Regions from separate parts of the Lysinibacillus sp. FSL M8-0355 genome, predicted to be linked through region 1. Evidence: a T-box and tRNA genes for the amino acid it is inferred to sense, from the RefSeq annotation. Region 1 holds a T-box; the other holds one or more tRNA genes.

Region 1 (9,990 bases):
AACACAGGGCGGCATAACGGATGAACTGCTCGTTTTATCAACAAATGGTTATGATGAAGGAAAAGGTTTCGGCTTTTCGATACCGAGTAATACAAAGGGCTTAAAGTTTTTATGTCGCCAATCTTTTGTAGGTGGAGATTCCTCATTTGATTATCCATTAAGCTCTCGTTTTGAAGAAATGGATGCGATTGTTGTTTTTGATGATGTAGTTGTCCCTTGGGAACGGGTTTTTTATTACGAAAATGTAGATGTTGCCAATCAATTTATGAATGTTAGTGGCTTCCAAGCATACAGTTTACATCAAGTACTTTCTCGGCAAATTGCGAAGACTGAATTTGTATTAGGTGTTGTGCAGTCGATTGTGGACACCATTAATATCGGTGATTACCAACATGTACAACAAAAAGTAGTGGATGTAATTGTGACACTAGAAACGATGAAGGCAATGCTCGTAAAATCAGAAATAGATGCACAGCGAGATATGTTCGGCTTTCTTCGACCAGACCTCTCAACTTTGCAAGTAGCCATTCAAATTTTCCCGAGAGTATATCCGACTTTTACGGAAATCATCCAACAACTTGGGGCAAGCGGCTTAATGTCCATACCAAGTGCCAAAGCATTTGCAGCAGATGAAGGAGATCTTGATCACTATTTGCAATCATTCCAAGATAAAGGCGAAGAGCGAGTGAAAAAATTTCGTTTAGCTTGGGATTTAACAATGAGTAGTTTTGGCACAAGGCAAACACTGTATGAACGCTTTTTCTTTGGTGATCCAGTGCGTTTATCTAGCCTGCTCTATCAATCGTATAAACGGGACCAATTCGTGCAAAGAGTAGAAGACTTTTTGAAAAATGAATGATTTACAGTTTGACAGTTTGAATTCAATCCGCTATGATTTATAGGAATAAAAGAATAACATCCCTTCGTTAGGTGAGGCTCCTATGCTGGAGATACGCTACTACCCAAAAATGTCGAGAGACGCCAATGGGTCAACAGAAATCATCGAAATAAGGTGTTTTTTAACGTAGCTGGACATATTCCTATGCCGCATAGTGCTAAAACTCAACGTTTGAAGGTAACACGCATGCAACGATTTTTTATTGCTCTTTTTTGATATGTGTATTCAACACGCCTTCATTCGTAGAAGGCGTGTTTTTGTTATGAAAGGAAGGTGATGAGAAATGGATAGTAGTCCTGAACCGAATAAGTATCATTCTAGGCAAACGGAAACAAATAAAAGGCATCCATTTCGGATCACCAACGCAGACAAAAGGCGATAAAGGATGACCTTTTGTTTCCCTCAATAACAAAACATGAGGTGAAGTGCAATGATTAAAATCCACTATTTTAATAGCAGCAACAAGACAGTCCAACATGATTTCAACATGAAGGATTTACAACTACCTATTCATAATGAAGATTTATTATGGGTAGATTTATATGCGTATAGTTATAATGAATTGAATAATATAGCAGATGTATTTGGCTTTCATCCATTAGCAGTTGAAGATTGCTTACATGAAGGCTCCCGTCCGAAAATGGACAATTATGGTGATTATAAATTTTTTGTTTTCCATGCACCCATTTATAATGAAAAAAGTAATAATGAAATTACAACCGTTGAGCTCAATATTTTTATGGGTCCAAACTATGTTGTCACTGTACACAAACGGAAATTGCAATGGCTAGGTCACATGGAAAATGTTTGTGTTAATCGTTCGGAATATATGGAAAAGGGTACTGATTTTTTATTGCATACTATTATAGATGGCATTACAGATGAATATTTTCCAGTATTAGAGCGAATTCGAACTCGCATAGATGAACTAGAAGAAGAAATTTATGAGTATCAACCTAAAGTAGTGACTGAGGAATTTCTTGCACTAAAGCGGGCCATTATTTTAATTCGCCAGGCCATCATGCCGCAAAGAAGAATTTTTTCAACAATCAATGGTCAGTGGAAATTTGAGATACAGGAAGAAAATATCCCATTCTATAAAGATTTAAATGACCATCTAGAACGTATTGTTGACTCTACAGAGACATACCGCGATTTAGTTAACAGTACGCTCGACACATATTTTTCAATTAATAGTGGTAAATCCATTGAAAAGCTGAATTTACTAACAGTTATTTCTACAATAATGTTACCATTATCTGTGATCACTAGCTTTTTTGGTATGAATGTGCCGTTACCTTATCAGGATTCACCTATTGCAACGATTGCAATCAGTGCTTTTCTAGTGCTCTTTACTTGGGGTATGTGGGTATATTTTAAAAAAATGATTGCTTAGATAGCATTAGTCATAGTAGTACTAATTGACAGCACAATAGATTTTTTTTATAATTTCGTTAGAAAAAGTAAAAACGATGATGGAAAAAGTACGTATTTGTGCGTGTACAAGAAAGGGATTTCTAGGCTGGAAAAATCCTCACGACAGCAAATGCCGAAAGCTACTCCAGAGTGCAGCTAATCCCTGCCGTTCACTGACGTTACAAGTGCTAAAGAGGTAAGTAAGCATTTTTTACTTACAACTAGGGTGGTACCGCGAGACAAATGACAAGTCCTCGTCCCTTTTTTGGGGATGAGGGCTTTTTTTATTTTCTTCGATAGTACTCTCCAAAGTGTAATTCATGTAGATCGCAGGATTCTTATCGTGATTTTACAATATAAAATAGGAGGAATTTATCCAATGAAAGCAGTAGATATTCGCCGTATGTATTTGGAATTTTTTAAAGAAAAGGGACATCATCATGAGCCATCAGCGCCACTTGTGCCAATAAATGACCCATCACTACTATGGATTAACTCAGGTGTTGCCACTCTTAAACCATATTTTGATGGTCGTGTTATTCCTGACAATCCACGTATTACGAATGCACAAAAATCGATTCGTACCAATGATATTGAGAACGTTGGGAAAACAGCTCGTCACCATACATTCTTTGAAATGTTAGGAAACTTCTCCATTGGTGACTACTTCAAAAAAGAAGCAATCCATTATGCTTGGGAGTTTTTAACGGATAAAAAATGGATGGGCTTTGATCCAGCGTTATTATCTATCACAATTCACCCTGAAGATCAGGAAGCATATGATGTTTGGCATCAAGAAATCGGTATTCCTGAAGAGCGTTTAATCCGTTTAGAAGGAAACTTCTGGGATATTGGAGAAGGTCCATCTGGTCCTAACTCAGAGATTTTTTATGATCGTGGTGTAGAATATGGCTCAGATGAAAATGATCCTGAAATGTATCCAGGTGGGGAGAACGAACGTTATCTCGAAATTTGGAACCTTGTGTTCTCGCAATTCAACCATAATCCTGATGGTACATACACACCCCTACCAAAGCAAAATATTGATACAGGTATGGGCTTAGAGCGTATTGTATCTGTTGTTCAAAATGTACCAACAAACTTCGATACAGATTTATTCATGCCAATCATTGAAAAAATCGAGGAATTTGCCAACCGTAAATATAAGCGTCCTAGCGAAGTAGATTTAAATGAAATTTTCGGCTCAGAAGAGGATATTAATACACCGTTTAAAGTTATTGCAGACCATATTCGTACAGTAGCTTTTGCCATTGGCGATGGTGCTCTTCCTTCAAACGAAGGACGTGGTTATGTATTGCGTCGTTTATTACGCCGTGCTGTTCGTTATGCTAAACAAATTGGCATTGAGAAGCCATTTATGTTTGAACTGGTACCAACTGTAGGGAAAATCATGGAAGACTTCTATCCAGAAGTAACGGAGAAATGTGAATTTATTCAACGTGTCATTAAAAATGAAGAAATTCGTTTCCATGAAACATTGGACGGTGGTTTAGCAATCTTTAATGCAGTAGTGGAATCGCAAAAAACAGCTGGCCACGATTATATTCCTGGTGCAGATGCCTTCCGTTTATACGATACGTATGGCTTCCCAATCGAATTAACAGAGGAATATGCAGAAGAAGTGGGCATGAAGGTTGATCATGAGGGCTTCGAGGCAGCGATGGAAGAACAGCGTGAACGTGCTCGTGCAGCTCGTCAAGATGTTGATTCTATGCAAGTACAAAATGAAGTATTAGCAAACTTAACAGTTGCAAGTGAATTTGTTGGCTATGATACGTTAACGGTTTCTACTGAAATCGCTGCAATGATCGTCAATGGTCAAGTAGCAAAAGTTGCTTCTGAAGGACAAGAAGCATTCGTTATTTTAGCGAAGACACCATTCTATGCAGAAATGGGTGGTCAAATTGCTGATAGCGGTACCATTTCAAATGATCGTTTTACGGCTATCGTAAAAGATGTTCAAAAAGCACCGAATGGTCAACCGCTTCATACAGTAGTAGTTGAATCTGGTGAAATGCATGTAGAAGATGCAGTGCAAGCAGTGGTCAATCGTGATGACCGTAATTTAATTATTAAAAACCATACAGCGACACATATTATGCAACGTGCATTAAAAGATGTGCTAGGCGATCATGTTAATCAAGCTGGTTCATATGTAGGTCCTGACCGATTACGTTTTGACTTCTCTCATTTTGGTCAAGTTACAAAAGAAGAATTACAGCAAATCGAGCGTATTGTAAATGAGAAAGTGTGGGATGATATAGAGGTCGTTATTGAAGAAAAAGGCATTGACGAAGCGAAAGCGATGGGTGCAATGGCATTGTTCGGTGAAAAATATGGCGATGTAGTTCGTGTCGTATCAATAGGAGATTATTCGATTGAGCTATGTGGTGGTATCCATGTCAAACGTTCTTCTGAAATTGGCTTCTTCAAAATTGTTTCAGAAGGTGGTATTGGTGCAGGTACTCGCCGTATTGAAGCTGTGACAGGTAAGGTTGCCTATGAAGCAGTAAAAGAGGAAGAAGCTTTATTAAATGAGGCAGCAGCATTATTAAAAGCAAACCCTAAAGATATCGTGACAAAAGTGCAGGCATTGCAGGCTGACTATAAAGAGTTACAACGAGAAAATGAAGCCTTATCCCAAAAAATCGCAAATGCACAGGCAGGAGCTATCGTTGATGCAGCACAAACAATTGGTGATGTGACAGTTCTATCGACAAAAGTAGATGCGAAAGATAATAATCAACTGCGTCAAATGATGGACGACTTAAAAGTGAAAATGCCAAAAGCAGTTATTGTTCTTGGAGCGGTTGATGGCGAAAAAGTTATGTTATGCGCTGGGGTTTCCAAAGAATTAGTTGGTGGCAATTACCATGCAGGGAATATTGTGAAAATGGTTGCAGAAGCTTGTGGCGGTAAAGGTGGCGGTCGCCCAGATATGGCGATGGCAGGTGCAAAGGATGCCTCAAAACTTGATGAAGCATTAGTTTCTGTGTATGATTATATTAAATCCATTTAACTTCTTTCAACGAAAAGAAGTGAAAGCCTCTGGCTGATTCCGAACGTAATTATGCCGAGGTATAATTGATAATACGCCAAAACATGTTATAATAAAGAGAAATTGGAGATGAGCTTGTCTGCACATCTCCTTATTTCTGAAAGCGAGGTGCTGGTCATGAGTTCATTTGATCAAACGATGAAATTTAATTTTCCAGAAGAATCAATGGAACAGGAAGTCAAGCAAGTAATGTTGAAAGTACATTCTTCATTAGAGGAAAAGGGATATAACCCTATCAATCAGATTGTTGGTTACTTACTTTCTGGTGATCCGGCGTATATTCCTCGCCATCAGGATGCTCGTAATTTAATTCGCAAGCTTGAGCGTGACGAAATTCTAGAGGAGCTTGTTAAATTTTATATTAAAAAGAATAACGAGGACTAGAAATGAGAATTATGGGATTAGACGTTGGGTCGAAAACTGTTGGGGTTGCTGTTAGTGATGCACTCGGGTGGACTGCCCAAGGTATTGAAACCGTAAAAATTGATGAGGCTAACGGAGAGTTCGGTATTGACCGCATCGCCGAGCTAGTAAAGGAATATGCTATAACAGAATTTGTTGTAGGATATCCGAAAAACATGAATAATACGGTAGGACCGCGTGGAGAAGCATCTGAGGACTATAAAAAGTTGTTGGAAGAAACATTTTCACTACCGGTTAAGTTATGGGATGAACGTTTAACGACGATGGCTGCAGAACGTATGCTAATCGAAGCGGACGTGAGTCGCAAAAAGCGCAAGCAGGTCATTGATAAAATGGCGGCTGTGATGATTTTACAAGGCTACTTAGATAGCAAAAATTAATTGATGAGGTGACTTAGGCATGACACACGAGCATAACCATGAAGAAGAACTACATGTTCAACACATTACAGTGATTGACGAAAACGGAAACGAGCAGCTTTGTGAAGTGATTCACGTTCATGAATCTCCAGAGTTTGGCAAATCATATGTGTTTTACTCAATGGTAGGCGCAGAAGAAGATGAAGATGGCTCAGTTGAAATCTTCGTATCTTCATTTGTACCATCTGAAAATGGTGAAGATGGTGAATTAACACCAATCGAAACTGAAGCAGAGTGGGATATGGTAGAGGACGTTTTAAATGCTTTAGAGGATGAAAACGAAGAATAATCTTCTAACTCAAAGCTTGGAACAAGGATCGCAGCTTGCATTCCTTGTTCCTTTTTTATTGAGCCTCTGTCTAGTAGTTGAATTGTGGAGATACATGTGGGTTTCGCTCAAGAGTGTTGTAAAATCGTTTGTAAAGTGAGAGAAACCGCTCAAAAGTAGGGTGACAGCACTCATCAAATGACTGGAACTACTCAAGAGCCCGCTAATAAAATACTCAACAATAATAGCGTGGGGGTAAATAAAATCCACTTAATAAATGACAGCAAAGGTATAAAGGAGGAACCCAAATGAATGAAGAAACACAAGAATTTACGATAATAGTCGAAGGTGGCAAAGAGCAAAAATGCCGTGTGGTCTTTACATTTGATGCAGAGGACAAGTCTTATGTGTTATTTTCACTTGTAGATGACAAGGGGCAAGAAATCCCGGGGGATATTTCAGCGATGACCTTTGATTATGATGACAATACGGGTGAAATGGCCAATTTACAGCCAGTTGAAACGGATGCCGAATGGGAAATGATTAATGAGGTAGTGTTGACACTTCTTGATGAATTCGATGCAGAGCCCCAGCTTATTACTGTGACCAATGAAGATGGAACAGATCAAATTTGTGAGGTTATTCATACTTTTTCATCTGAGCAATTTGGTAAATCGTATGTTTTATATGTTCCAGCGACGGATGAACCTATGGAAGAACGTGATATTTTTGCAGCTCAATATTTGTCTGGAAATGACGGTTCTATAGAAGAATTATTACCAATTGAAACGGATGAAGAATGGGCCTTTGTTGAGGATGTATTAAACGAATTGTAAAAGCTGTGAGTGGTTGTTAGCCACTCACAGTTTTTTATGTTGTTGAAAAAAGGTGATGTCAATAGCAGAAAAAGAACCTTTAGCAAGGCGAGGGGTTGATTTCCGTTCCACCAGCGTCCTTTCCAGGGGGTGTCCGATGAGCCACTTCACTTACTGCGTTCGCTCCAGGGTCTCCTCTGTGACGGTAAATCCCCTAGGAGTGACGCTGGCTCCACTCCAATCAGCCATTCTGCAAAAGTGTCTTTTCCTGAACAAAATAGCCCATTATTTATATTATAAGAGAGGATAGCCTCTTATTTTCAATGTGGAGAAGTGATGTGTGACAACACCCCTCCATAAAAGAGTAGTGAATACCTTCACTTTTTTATGGATTGGAGTGGAAGGCTACTTGACTCCCGTGGGATAGCGAGACAGGCGAGCCTCTAAACGGAGTGGTAGCGGAGGAAGCGGCTCGGCGCTCGCCCACAGGAAAGCAAGTAGCCTGCAACGGAGATCCTTTTTCACCTTTCACAAAAATGCTGTGAATCGTTTTGTTTTTCAATACTATGAAACCTCTGAGTGGTTGTTAGCCACTCAGAGGTTTTTGTTTTATTAATAGAAATTTTCTATCAAGGGTCTAAAAATATTCTATCTGTAAATGGGATTTTTGCATTTTCGATTAAATTTAAAGGATTTTCGAGAAAAAAATATGCATTTCAATTTTAAATTTTCTGATTTTTTTAATAAATGGAACAAAAGGAGCATTGACCAATTCTTAGTAAATAGATAAGATTTGTTTTAAATTAAACCAAGTAAATTTATTAACTAAGGAGGTAATGTGATGAGACTAGGTTGGAAATGGCTTATCGGTGCATTGGTAATAGGCTTGTTGGCTGGTTGCACAAACAAAGAAGAGGCTACTAAAGAGGAGATTGTAACATTAAAAGTAGGGGCAGCCAATGTTCCTCATGCGGAAGTATTGGAGTATTTAGCAAAAGATATTGAAAAAGATGGAGTGAAACTAGACATTACCATTATAAAAGATGCTGTGCAAGCGAACCAACAAACGGCAGATGGTGAGTTGGATTTTAACTATTTTCAACATGTCCCTTTTTTAGAACAGTCGAATAAAGAAAGTCATTTAGATTTAGTCAGTGTAAAAGGAATTCATATTGAGCCATTTGGTGTGTACTCAAAAAAAATAAAAAAAATTAGTGATTTGCCACAAAATGCAAAGGTTGCTGTACCTAATGATGTTGTCAATTTCTCAAGAGCATTATTACTGTTTCAAAATAATGGTTTGATTGAATTAGATAAAACGAAGAAAGGTGATTATACAGTCGAAGATATTGCGAAAAATGAGAAGAGTATTCAATTTATAGGTGTTGATTCTCCACTACTTGTTCGTTCATTAGATGATGTAGAAGCAGCTGCTATCAATACAAATTACGCATTAGAAGGGGGCTATAATCCTGTGAAGGATGCACTGATTATAGAAGATTCAGAATCACCTTATGTCAATATAATAGCCTCGACAAATGAAAAAAAGGATGATCCAGCTATACAAACAATTGTTAAGTGGTTAACAAGTGAAAAGGCACGTTCGTTCTTTGAAGATCAATATAAAGGTGCTGTTGTCCCAGCATTTTAAAGCTGTGCAATCACATAAATGCTAAGGAGGTAGACGTGCATGATTGAGTTTATTGAGACAACAAAAGAATTCCAGGTCGGTACTTCGACTGTAACGGCTCTAAATAAAATCAATTTAACAATTCAGAGGGGGGATATTTTTGGTGTTATCGGTTTTAGTGGTGCTGGTAAGAGCACACTGATTCGGACAGTAAATTTACTGGAGGAGCCAACATCTGGGCAAGTACTTGTGAACGGCAAAGAATTAACCACGCTCACTAAAAGGCAGCTTCGAGAGGAGAAGAAAAATATCGGCATGATTTTTCAACACTTTAATCTCCTGCATTCTAAAACAGTATTTGAAAATGTAGCAATGCCTTTAATCATAAGTGGAGTAAAAAAATCAAATTTGGAAGGTCAAGTAAAAGAGGTTTTAGCATTTGTTGGTTTAGCAGACAAAACGGATCGCTATATTGATGAGCTATCAGGCGGGCAAAAACAAAGAGTCGGCATTGCAAGAGCATTAGTGACAAAACCAACTATCCTTTTATGCGATGAAGCAACTTCGGCTCTCGACCCACAAACGACCAAATCGATTTTAGCCTTACTGAAGAAGGTCAATATCGAGTACGGTATTACAATTTTAATGATTACTCATGAAATGGAGGTTATTCGGGATATTTGTAATCGTGTCGCTGTCATGGAAAATGGAAGAATTATTGAAACAGGCAATGTACTTGAAATTTTCTCCTCACCAAGAGAAGAGACAACTAAAAATTTTGTCCAATCGGTTGTTCGTGATGAAGTTCCACCTTCTGTTTATGAGCAGCTAAAAAGTATAGATGCTTCTAAAAAAATTTACAATTTAAAATTCATAGGAGTAGACGTTGGGCAGCCGATTGTCTCACAGGTGGCGAAAAAGTTTGCTGTAGATGTCAATGTTTTATTCGGCAATATCACAGAATTACAAGGAATTCCATTCGGCCATTTAATCGTGGAGCTCGTTGGTTCTGAAAAAGATATACAAAAAGCATTTCTTTTTA
Region 2 (9,990 bases), 3.0 Mb from region 1:
ATTGCAGAGGTGTTGCTGACACCTAATTCGAGTTTTATTAATGAAACTGTTAGCTCTCTTGGATTCAGGGAAAAATATAATTTAAATATCATTGGCATTAATCGCAGAGGTGGTTATAAGCTTCAGGATATGGTTTCTCATAAATTGAAATTTGGAGATGCCATATTAGTACAGGGAGCATGGGATGAAATTCTCTTGTTAGCAAGAGAGACCCAGGATGTCGTGGTTGTCGGTCAGCCTAAAGAACACGCGAGTGTGGCAGCCGCTACAGGTAAAGCTGGTATTGCCGGTTTAATTATGCTGTTGATGATTATTTTAATGGCATTCGAAGTTTTCCCAGCTGTGATCTCAGTAATGATTGGTGCTGTGTTGATGATATTAACAGGCTGTTTACGAAACATGGAAGATGCCTATAGCAATATGAATTTTGAAAGTATTGTGCTGGTGGCTGCAATGTTGCCAATGGCAACGGCGTTAGAAAAAACTGGAGGCATGACCATTTTATCGGATGGTATTATTAATGCCTTGGGTGATTTTGGACCATATGGCGTGCTCATTGGTATTTATATTTTAACAGCTATATTTGGTCAATTTATAAGTAATACGGCAACTGCTGTATTGTTCGCGCCCATAGCAATGAGTGCAGCCATTGCTATGGAAGTTAGTCCTACAACATTTATGATTGCAGTAGCGGTTGCGGCAAGTATGGCATTTGCTACGCCAATTGCTTCCCCTACGAATGCGCTAGTAATGACGGCGGGGGGCTATAAATTTATGGATTTTGTAAGAATAGGGATACCATTACAAATTGTTATGTTTATCGTTATGATGATTGCCATCCCATTCTTTTTCCCGTTTTAAAAACTCGGTTTCTATACCGAGTTTTTTATTTTATATAAAGATCTATTATTTTTTATCGAAAAGTATGATAAAATTCTTTTTTAGATAGCGGTATAACATGGCACTCACTTGTGAAAATTGAATTTTAGGTTGTCATTATTTTTACGGGTATATATAGGAAGTTTTTCATTACCAAGAAAAAAGTTAAATTTTTTTCATGAAAAGTGTTGACCTTTTAAAAATAAGAGTGTAGTATTATACAAGTCGCCACGGTGACACGCTAAAACAAAGCAAAACATGAACCTTGAAAACTGAACAAGCAAAACGTAATCAATAAAGTTTTCAGTAACTAACTTCGGTTAGTGAACGAAACAAAATTTTGGACATCAAAATGATGCCAGCAAAACAATTTGAGCTATTCAAATTTCTTTTATGGAGAGTTTGATCCTGGCTCAGGACGAACGCTGGCGGCGTGCCTAATACATGCAAGTCGAGCGAACAGAGAAGGAGCTTGCTCCTTCGACGTTAGCGGCGGACGGGTGAGTAACACGTGGGCAACCTACCTTATAGTTTGGGATAACTCCGGGAAACCGGGGCTAATACCGAATAATCTGTTTCACCTCATGGTGAAACACTAAAAGACGGTTTCGGCTGTCGCTATAGGATGGGCCCGCGGCGCATTAGCTAGTTGGTGAGGTAACGGCTCACCAAGGCGACGATGCGTAGCCGACCTGAGAGGGTGATCGGCCACACTGGGACTGAGACACGGCCCAGACTCCTACGGGAGGCAGCAGTAGGGAATCTTCCACAATGGGCGAAAGCCTGATGGAGCAACGCCGCGTGAGTGAAGAAGGATTTCGGTTCGTAAAACTCTGTTGTAAGGGAAGAACAAGTACAGTAGTAACTGGCTGTACCTTGACGGTACCTTATTAGAAAGCCACGGCTAACTACGTGCCAGCAGCCGCGGTAATACGTAGGTGGCAAGCGTTGTCCGGAATTATTGGGCGTAAAGCGCGCGCAGGTGGTTTCTTAAGTCTGATGTGAAAGCCCACGGCTCAACCGTGGAGGGTCATTGGAAACTGGGAGACTTGAGTGCAGAAGAGGATAGTGGAATTCCAAGTGTAGCGGTGAAATGCGTAGAGATTTGGAGGAACACCAGTGGCGAAGGCGACTATCTGGTCTGTAACTGACACTGAGGCGCGAAAGCGTGGGGAGCAAACAGGATTAGATACCCTGGTAGTCCACGCCGTAAACGATGAGTGCTAAGTGTTAGGGGGTTTCCGCCCCTTAGTGCTGCAGCTAACGCATTAAGCACTCCGCCTGGGGAGTACGGTCGCAAGACTGAAACTCAAAGGAATTGACGGGGGCCCGCACAAGCGGTGGAGCATGTGGTTTAATTCGAAGCAACGCGAAGAACCTTACCAGGTCTTGACATCCCGTTGACCACTGTAGAGATATAGTTTCCCCTTCGGGGGCAACGGTGACAGGTGGTGCATGGTTGTCGTCAGCTCGTGTCGTGAGATGTTGGGTTAAGTCCCGCAACGAGCGCAACCCTTGATCTTAGTTGCCATCATTTAGTTGGGCACTCTAAGGTGACTGCCGGTGACAAACCGGAGGAAGGTGGGGATGACGTCAAATCATCATGCCCCTTATGACCTGGGCTACACACGTGCTACAATGGACGATACAAACGGTTGCCAACTCGCGAGAGGGAGCTAATCCGATAAAGTCGTTCTCAGTTCGGATTGTAGGCTGCAACTCGCCTACATGAAGCCGGAATCGCTAGTAATCGCGGATCAGCATGCCGCGGTGAATACGTTCCCGGGCCTTGTACACACCGCCCGTCACACCACGAGAGTTTGTAACACCCGAAGTCGGTGAGGTAACCTTTTGGAGCCAGCCGCCGAAGGTGGGATAGATGATTGGGGTGAAGTCGTAACAAGGTAGCCGTATCGGAAGGTGCGGCTGGATCACCTCCTTTCTAAGGATTATTTCGGAATACAAACCTAGGGTTTGTAAGATTACGTTTTGCGTTCAGTTTTGAAGGTTCATTCTTTCTGAATGAAACACTTCTAAATTATGTGCTCCTGTCGCTACGCTTTCGTCGCAAAGCTGCGAGATGTAGAAGCAGGGCAGTAGCTTTGTTCTTTGAAAACTGGATAAAACGACATTGAAATTGTAACAAACACATTTATTTTTTTAAGTTTTTTTATAGGCTTAATAACATTAAGAAGGTTTCAAGACACGAGCAGTTCTAGGAAGCAATCGAGTGAATGAAGGAGCGTACTTGAGTACGTGACGGATTGAACGAGTGAAGCTGACAACGAAATGCGATGTGTATTGAAAGCTGATAGGTTAAGTTATTAAGGGCGCACGGCGAATGCCTTGGCACTAGGAGCCGAAGAAGGACGGCACTAACACCGATATGCTTCGGGGAGCTGTAAGTGAGCTTTGATCCGGAGATTTCCGAATGGGGGAACCCACTACGTTTAATCGCGTAGTATCTTGACGTGAATACATAGCGTCTTGAAGGCAGACCCAGGGAACTGAAACATCTAAGTACCTGGAGGAAGAGAAAGAAAAATCGATTCCCTGAGTAGCGGCGAGCGAAACGGGAAGAGCCCAAACCAAGAGGCTTGCCTCTTGGGGTTGTAGGACACTCAATACGGAGTTACAAAAGAGCGAGTTAGATGAAGCGACTTGGAAAGGTCCGCCAGAGCAGGTAAAAGCCCTGTAGTCGAAAGTTCGTTCTCTCCTGAGTGGATCCTGAGTACGGCGGAACACGTGAAATTCCGTCGGAATCCGGGAGGACCATCTCCCAAGGCTAAATACTACCTAGTGACCGATAGTGAACCAGTACCGTGAGGGAAAGGTGAAAAGCACCCCGGAAGGGGAGTGAAAGAGATCCTGAAACCGTGTGCCTACAAGTAGTTAGAGCCCGTTAATGGGTGATAGCGTGCCTTTTGTAGAATGAACCGGCGAGTTACGATTACGTGCGAGGTTAAGCTTTAGAAGGCGGAGCCGCAGCGAAAGCGAGTCTGAATAGGGCGAAATAGTACGTGGTCGTAGACCCGAAACCAGGTGATCTACCCATGTCCAGGGTGAAGGTAAGGTAACACTTACTGGAGGCCCGAACCCACGCACGTTGAAAAGTGCGGGGATGAGGTGTGGGTAGCGGAGAAATTCCAATCGAACTTGGAGATAGCTGGTTCTCTCCGAAATAGCTTTAGGGCTAGCCTCGTGATGAGAATACTGGAGGTAGAGCACTGTTTGGACTAGGGGGCCATCCCGGTTTACCGAATTCAGACAAACTCCGAATGCCAGATATTTATACACGGGAGTCAGACTGCGAGTGATAAGATCCGTAGTCAAAAGGGAAACAGCCCAGACCACCAGCTAAGGTCCCAAAGTAATCGTTAAGTGGAAAAGGATGTGGCGTTGCACAGACAACCAGGATGTTGGCTTAGAAGCAGCCATCATTTAAAGAGTGCGTAATAGCTCACTGGTCGAGTGACGCTGCGCCGAAAATGTATCGGGGCTAAACGATTCACCGAAGCTGTGGATTGACATCTACGATGTCAGTGGTAGGAGAGCGTTCTAAGTGCGTTGAAGTCAGACCGGAAGGACTGGTGGAGCGCTTAGAAGTGAGAATGCCGGTATGAGTAGCGAAAGACGGGTGAGAATCCCGTCCACCGTATGACTAAGGTTTCCTGAGGAAGGCTCGTCCGCTCAGGGTTAGTCGGGACCTAAGCCGAGGCCGATAGGCGTAGGCGATGGACAACAGGTTGATATTCCTGTACCACCTCCTCACCGTTTGAGAAATGGGGGGACGCAGTAGGATAGGGTAAGCGCGCTGTTGGTTATGCGCGTCCAAGCAGTAAGGCGTGTGTGTAGGCAAATCCGCACACTGTAACGTTGAGCTGTGATGGCGAGTCCGTATGGACGAAGTTCCTGATTTCACACTGCCAAGAAAAGCCTCTATCGAGGTGAGAGGTGCCCGTACCGCAAACCGACACAGGTAGTCGAGGAGAGAATCCTAAGGTGTGCGAGAGAACTCTCGTTAAGGAACTCGGCAAAATGACCCCGTAACTTCGGGAGAAGGGGTGCTCTTGAGCGTGCAAGCGCATGAGAGCCGCAGTGAATAGGCCCAGGCGACTGTTTAGCAAAAACACAGGTCTCTGCAAAACCGTAAGGTGACGTATAGGGGCTGACGCCTGCCCGGTGCTGGAAGGTTAAGAGGAGTGGTTAGCGCAAGCGAAGCTGCGAATTGAAGCCCCAGTAAACGGCGGCCGTAACTATAACGGTCCTAAGGTAGCGAAATTCCTTGTCGGGTAAGTTCCGACCCGCACGAAAGGCGTAACGATCTGGGCACTGTCTCAACGAGAGACTCGGTGAAATTATAGTACCTGTGAAGATGCAGGTTACCCGCGACAGGACGGAAAGACCCCGTGGAGCTTTACTGTAGCCTGATATTGAATTTTGGTACAACTTGTACAGGATAGGTAGGAGCCAGAGATCTCGGAGCGCCAGCTTCGAAGGAGGCGTCGGTGGGATACTACCCTGGTTGTATTGAAATTCTAACCCATGCCCCTTAGCGGGGCAGGAGACAGTGTCAGGCGGACAGTTTGACTGGGGCGGTCGCCTCCTAAAAGGTAACGGAGGCGCCCAAAGGTTCCCTCAGAATGGTTGGAAATCATTCGTAGAGTGTAAAGGCACAAGGGAGCTTGACTGCGAGACCTACAAGTCGAGCAGGGTCGAAAGACGGGCTTAGTGATCCGGTGGTTCCGCATGGAAGGGCCATCGCTCAACGGATAAAAGCTACCCCGGGGATAACAGGCTTATCTCCCCCAAGAGTCCACATCGACGGGGAGGTTTGGCACCTCGATGTCGGCTCATCGCATCCTGGGGCTGTAGTCGGTCCCAAGGGTTGGGCTGTTCGCCCATTAAAGCGGTACGCGAGCTGGGTTCAGAACGTCGTGAGACAGTTCGGTCCCTATCCGTCGTGGGCGTAGGAAATTTGAGAGGAGCTGTCCTTAGTACGAGAGGACCGGGATGGACACACCGCTGGTGTACCAGTTGTCTTGCCAAAGGCATCGCTGGGTAGCTATGTGTGGACGGGATAAGTGCTGAAAGCATCTAAGCATGAAGCCCCCCTCAAGATGAGATTTCCCATTACGCAAGTAAGTAAGATCCCTCAAAGACGATGAGGTAGATAGGTTCGAGGTGGAAGTGTGGTGACACATGGAGCTGACGAATACTAATCGATCGAGGACTTAACCAAAACGTTTGAACCATTCAATGAACCGTTTATCCAGTTTTGAAAGAACAACTCTTTCAACTGAATAAGTGAAGTGATGATGGCAAAGAGGCCACACCCGTTCCCATACCGAACACGGAAGTTAAGCTCTTTAGCGCCGATGGTAGTTGGGGGCTTCCCCCTGTGAGAGTAGGACATCGCTTCGCTTATTTTTCGTGGAGGATTAGCTCAGTTGGGAGAGCATCTGCCTTACAAGCAGAGGGTCGGCGGTTCGAGCCCGTCATCCTCCACCATTATTTTTAAAACAGTATAGTATTATCGCGGGGTGGAGCAGTGGTAGCTCGTCGGGCTCATAACCCGAAGGTCGTTGGTTCAAATCCAGCCCCCGCAACCAAATGGTCCCGTGGTGTAGCGGTTAACATGCCTGCCTGTCACGCAGGAGATCGCCGGTTCGATCCCGGTCGGGACCGCCATTTTTTTTTGCCGGTGTAGCTCAGTTGGTAGAGCAACTGACTTGTAATCAGTAGGTCGTGGGTTCGACTCCTATCGCCGGCACCATTCCCTTGGAGGGGTAGCGAAGTGGCTAAACGCGGCGGACTGTAAATCCGCTCCTTAGGGTTCGGCGGTTCGAATCCGTCCCCCTCCACCATTTTAGGGGCATAGTTCAACGGTAGAATAGAGGTCTCCAAAACCTTTGGTGTGGGTTCGATTCCTACTGCCCCTGCCAGGTATTGAGGTACTCGTTCATATACAGCTGTTATAATTTATATAGTGGCGATTGTGGCGAAGTGGTTAACGCATCGGATTGTGGTTCCGACATTCGTGGGTTCGATTCCCATCAGTCGCCCCATTTTCAAATTGGGGTATAGCCAAGCGGTAAGGCAACGGATTTTGATTCCGTCATGCCTAGGTTCGAATCCTAGTACCCCAGCCATTTTTCTTTTTTACGAGCCATTAGCTCAGTTGGTAGAGCATCTGACTTTTAATCAGAGGGTCGAAGGTTCGAGTCCTTCATGGCTCATCGTTTTTTAATGAATATTGCGCCCGTAGCTCAATTGGATAGAGCGTCTGACTACGGATCAGAAGGTTATGGGTTCGACTCATGTCGGGCGCGCCAATAAATTTATGTTTTCGGAATGTAGCTCAGCTTGGTAGAGCACTTGGTTTGGGACCAAGGGGTCGTAGGTTCGAATCCTGTCATTCCGACCATTTTTTATGATAAATGGGGCCTTAGCTCAGCTGGGAGAGCGCCTGCCTTGCACGCAGGAGGTCAGCGGTTCGATCCCGCTAGGCTCCACCAGTTCAATATTTTTGGAGGTATACCCAAGTCTGGCTGAAGGGATCGGTCTTGAAAACCGACAGGCGGGTAACACCGCGCGGGGGTTCGAATCCCTCTACCTCCTCCATTTTGGGTCAGTAGCTCAGTTGGTAGAGCATTAGATTGAAGCTCTAAGTGTCGGCGGTTCGATTCCGTCCTGACCCACCATTATTTGCGGGTGTAGTTTAATGGTAAAACCTCAGCCTTCCAAGCTGATGTCGTGAGTTCGATTCTCATCACCCGCTCCAAAATGGGCCTATAGCTCAGCTGGTTAGAGCGCACGCCTGATAAGCGTGAGGTCGATGGTTCGAGTCCATTTAGGCCCATCATTATTCCGAAGTAGCTCAGTTGGTAGTAGCACCTGACTGTTAATCAGGTTGTCGCAGGTTCGAGTCCTGCCTTCGGAGCCACGGCCCGTTGGTCAAGTGGTTAAGACACCGCCCTTTCACGGCGGTAACACGGGTTCGAATCCCGTACGGGTCATCAAGCATGTAGCACAAATATTGTGTTACATGCTTTTTCTTTTATCAATAAATGATACATTAGTAAAGAGTGAAAGCTACGAATCCGCTATCAATGGTTCAGTAGCTTTTTTACATGACTAATATTTTGTTTCTCCTTTCTATAAGATGTCGCCCACCTCTTTTCCTTCTTCATTCACAATATCTTCTAATCATGATTCGATTCATTATAAATTTGAACAAACTATTTCATATATGCAATATGTATGTTTTTTTATAGCTATTTTCGTGGTGCTTGTCGTTTTGTTCCTCTAATATGAGGATAAGTGGAGGAATCGAAATGAATATACAGGAGATCCAGCAATTTTTAAGTTTATATCAGACAGAACAAGATGAATCAGAGCGTTGGTTAGCGAATAGATTACAACAGATTAAGAATGCAGGTGAGTACGACCCAACAACAGAGGAGCTAGCTTTTGGTGCACGGGTGGCGTGGCGTAATAGTAACAAATGTATTGGTCGTCTGTTTTGGCAATCATTGCATGTAGTAGATGCACGTGCCGTTTTAGATGAACAGGATATTTTTCAAAAACTACTGGAGCATATCGATTATGCAACAAATAGTGGAAAAATCCGTCCAACAATAACAGTATTTGCTTCGAACAGAGTGCGTATATGGAATCATCAGCTAATTCGTTATGCAGGCTATGAAACGGAAGCTGGCGTTATTGGTGATGCACATTCTATTGTTTTTACTAAAGTATGTGAATCGTTAGGTTGGAAAAGTGAGAGGACACCATTCGATGTGTTACCTCTTGTTATACAAGTAGATGAGCGAGCTCCGCAGCTGTTTACAATTCCTGTAGAATATATTTTAGAGGTGCCAATTCGTCATCCAGAGTCAGTGGATGTAGAGAAATTAGGAATGAAATGGTATGCTGTACCCATAATTTCAAGTATGCGTTTTCAAATGGCAGGCATTGATTTCCAAGCCGCACCCTTTAATGGCTGGTATATGGGGACAGAAATCGGTGCACGTAATTTAGCAGATCATGACCGTTATAATATGCTACCAGCTATTGCGGAGGTTTTTAATCTTGATACAACCAAGCAAGCTTCACTTTGGCGTGATCGTGCATTAGTGGAACTTAATATTGCTGTCCTTCATTCTTTTAAAGAACAAGGCGTGAGCATTGTCGATCATCATACAGCTGCTCAGCAGTTTAAATTGTTTGAAGAAGCAGAGGAATCAGCAGGACGAGACGTTACAGGCAACTGGACATGGCTAATCCCACCACTTTCGCCCGCAACGACTCATATTTTCCATAAACCTTATGTCAATATTTATCATACACCCAATTATTTTTATCAAAAACCATGCTATTAACTGATTGTGGAGAGGACGAAACGCTATGTTGAATGAGCAAATTCCGAGTATCCCGTGGTTACAATTGACGACACCTTATGGAAGAGGAACGGCTATCCCTCAGCTGATTGAACAGGAGCAATATATAGAGCTAGCTGAGTTAGTGGAGCATCAAGGTACACTATGGCAGGGTCACACCATGGGCTTTGCTTGTCCTTCTAAAAAAGCTTGCTAGCAAAAATACCGGGGATGTCTCTGTACAAGAAGTAGAGCTTTATTTAGCTGTGGCACATGCAATTTCTGAAGATTATCTAGACCCATCATATTCAGTTCAAACTATGCAGGAGCTGTTAGATGTCAAATATTTATGGATGGATCACGAAGAGAATGATGAGCTGGAATGGGAGGAGGAAACGCCAAAGGGTTATGAGCAGAAAGCTTTTGTAAGCTATTATTATTTTAGTTATATACTCTTACAAGAGGCTGTTCCTATTTTTGCAGCAGTTATAGCTCACAACAAAGAAACAGCAGACCGTCTTGCTGAACTGCTAACCTTACTACAGCAATTGGACAAATAAAACGTCTATACCTATATAGAAGTAAAGCAGATGGGAAATATGAGCAGTTATCCCATCTGCTTTATTTTAATGGACATATTCGTCTTTAGAAGCTCTCATTGAGCAAAAGAAAAGAATGGTCGCCACAGCTACAAAGAGCCAACCAGCAATATTCCAGCCACCAAATAAAT

The links. A T-box is a leader RNA that pairs with one kind of tRNA and senses whether it is charged. The one in region 1 lies ahead of alaS (alanine--tRNA ligase), so its partner is inferred to be a tRNA-Ala.
Region 2: it encodes a tRNA-Ala, which carries the amino acid that the T-box ahead of alaS (alanine--tRNA ligase) is inferred to sense. The anticodon was not compared.

Annotation. Positions count from the first base shown of each region.
Region 1 covers NZ_JBBPAI010000001.1:3,235,525-3,245,514, reverse strand. Annotated here, with positions in the region: gene hpaB (4-hydroxyphenylacetate 3-monooxygenase, oxygenase component) at 1-859, shown strand, start outside; M-box (ykoK) riboswitch at 916-1,081, shown strand; gene MKY46_RS15740 (magnesium transporter CorA family protein) at 1,329-2,294, shown strand; T-box leader at 2,362-2,579, shown strand; gene alaS (alanine--tRNA ligase) at 2,694-5,354, shown strand; gene MKY46_RS15730 (IreB family regulatory phosphoprotein) at 5,511-5,777, shown strand; gene ruvX (Holliday junction resolvase RuvX) at 5,780-6,196, shown strand; gene MKY46_RS15720 (DUF1292 domain-containing protein) at 6,216-6,524, shown strand; gene MKY46_RS15715 (DUF1292 domain-containing protein) at 6,812-7,339, shown strand; gene MKY46_RS15710 (MetQ/NlpA family ABC transporter substrate-binding protein) at 8,160-8,969, shown strand; gene MKY46_RS15705 (methionine ABC transporter ATP-binding protein) at 9,009-9,990, shown strand, end outside.
Region 2 covers NZ_JBBPAI010000001.1:249,339-259,328, forward strand. Annotated here, with positions in the region: gene MKY46_RS01140 (SLC13 family permease) at 1-861, shown strand, start outside; rRNA gene MKY46_RS01145 (16S ribosomal RNA) at 1,270-2,821, shown strand; rRNA gene MKY46_RS01150 (23S ribosomal RNA) at 3,194-6,121, shown strand; rRNA gene rrf (5S ribosomal RNA) at 6,188-6,303, shown strand; tRNA gene MKY46_RS01160 (tRNA-Val) at 6,315-6,390, shown strand; tRNA gene MKY46_RS01165 (tRNA-Met) at 6,417-6,491, shown strand; tRNA gene MKY46_RS01170 (tRNA-Asp) at 6,495-6,570, shown strand; tRNA gene MKY46_RS01175 (tRNA-Thr) at 6,580-6,655, shown strand; tRNA gene MKY46_RS01180 (tRNA-Tyr) at 6,663-6,746, shown strand; tRNA gene MKY46_RS01185 (tRNA-Trp) at 6,751-6,824, shown strand; tRNA gene MKY46_RS01190 (tRNA-His) at 6,872-6,947, shown strand; tRNA gene MKY46_RS01195 (tRNA-Gln) at 6,957-7,031, shown strand; tRNA gene MKY46_RS01200 (tRNA-Lys) at 7,046-7,118, shown strand; tRNA gene MKY46_RS01205 (tRNA-Arg) at 7,138-7,214, shown strand; tRNA gene MKY46_RS01210 (tRNA-Pro) at 7,230-7,306, shown strand; tRNA gene MKY46_RS01215 (tRNA-Ala) at 7,322-7,397, shown strand; tRNA gene MKY46_RS01220 (tRNA-Ser) at 7,411-7,503, shown strand; tRNA gene MKY46_RS01225 (tRNA-Phe) at 7,508-7,583, shown strand; tRNA gene MKY46_RS01230 (tRNA-Gly) at 7,590-7,663, shown strand; tRNA gene MKY46_RS01235 (tRNA-Ile) at 7,668-7,741, shown strand; tRNA gene MKY46_RS01240 (tRNA-Asn) at 7,749-7,825, shown strand; tRNA gene MKY46_RS01245 (tRNA-Glu) at 7,827-7,898, shown strand; gene MKY46_RS01250 (nitric oxide synthase oxygenase) at 8,217-9,263, shown strand; gene MKY46_RS01255 (hypothetical protein) at 9,289-9,477, shown strand; gene MKY46_RS01260 (hypothetical protein) at 9,449-9,820, shown strand; gene MKY46_RS01265 (CynX/NimT family MFS transporter) at 9,887-9,990, opposite strand, start outside.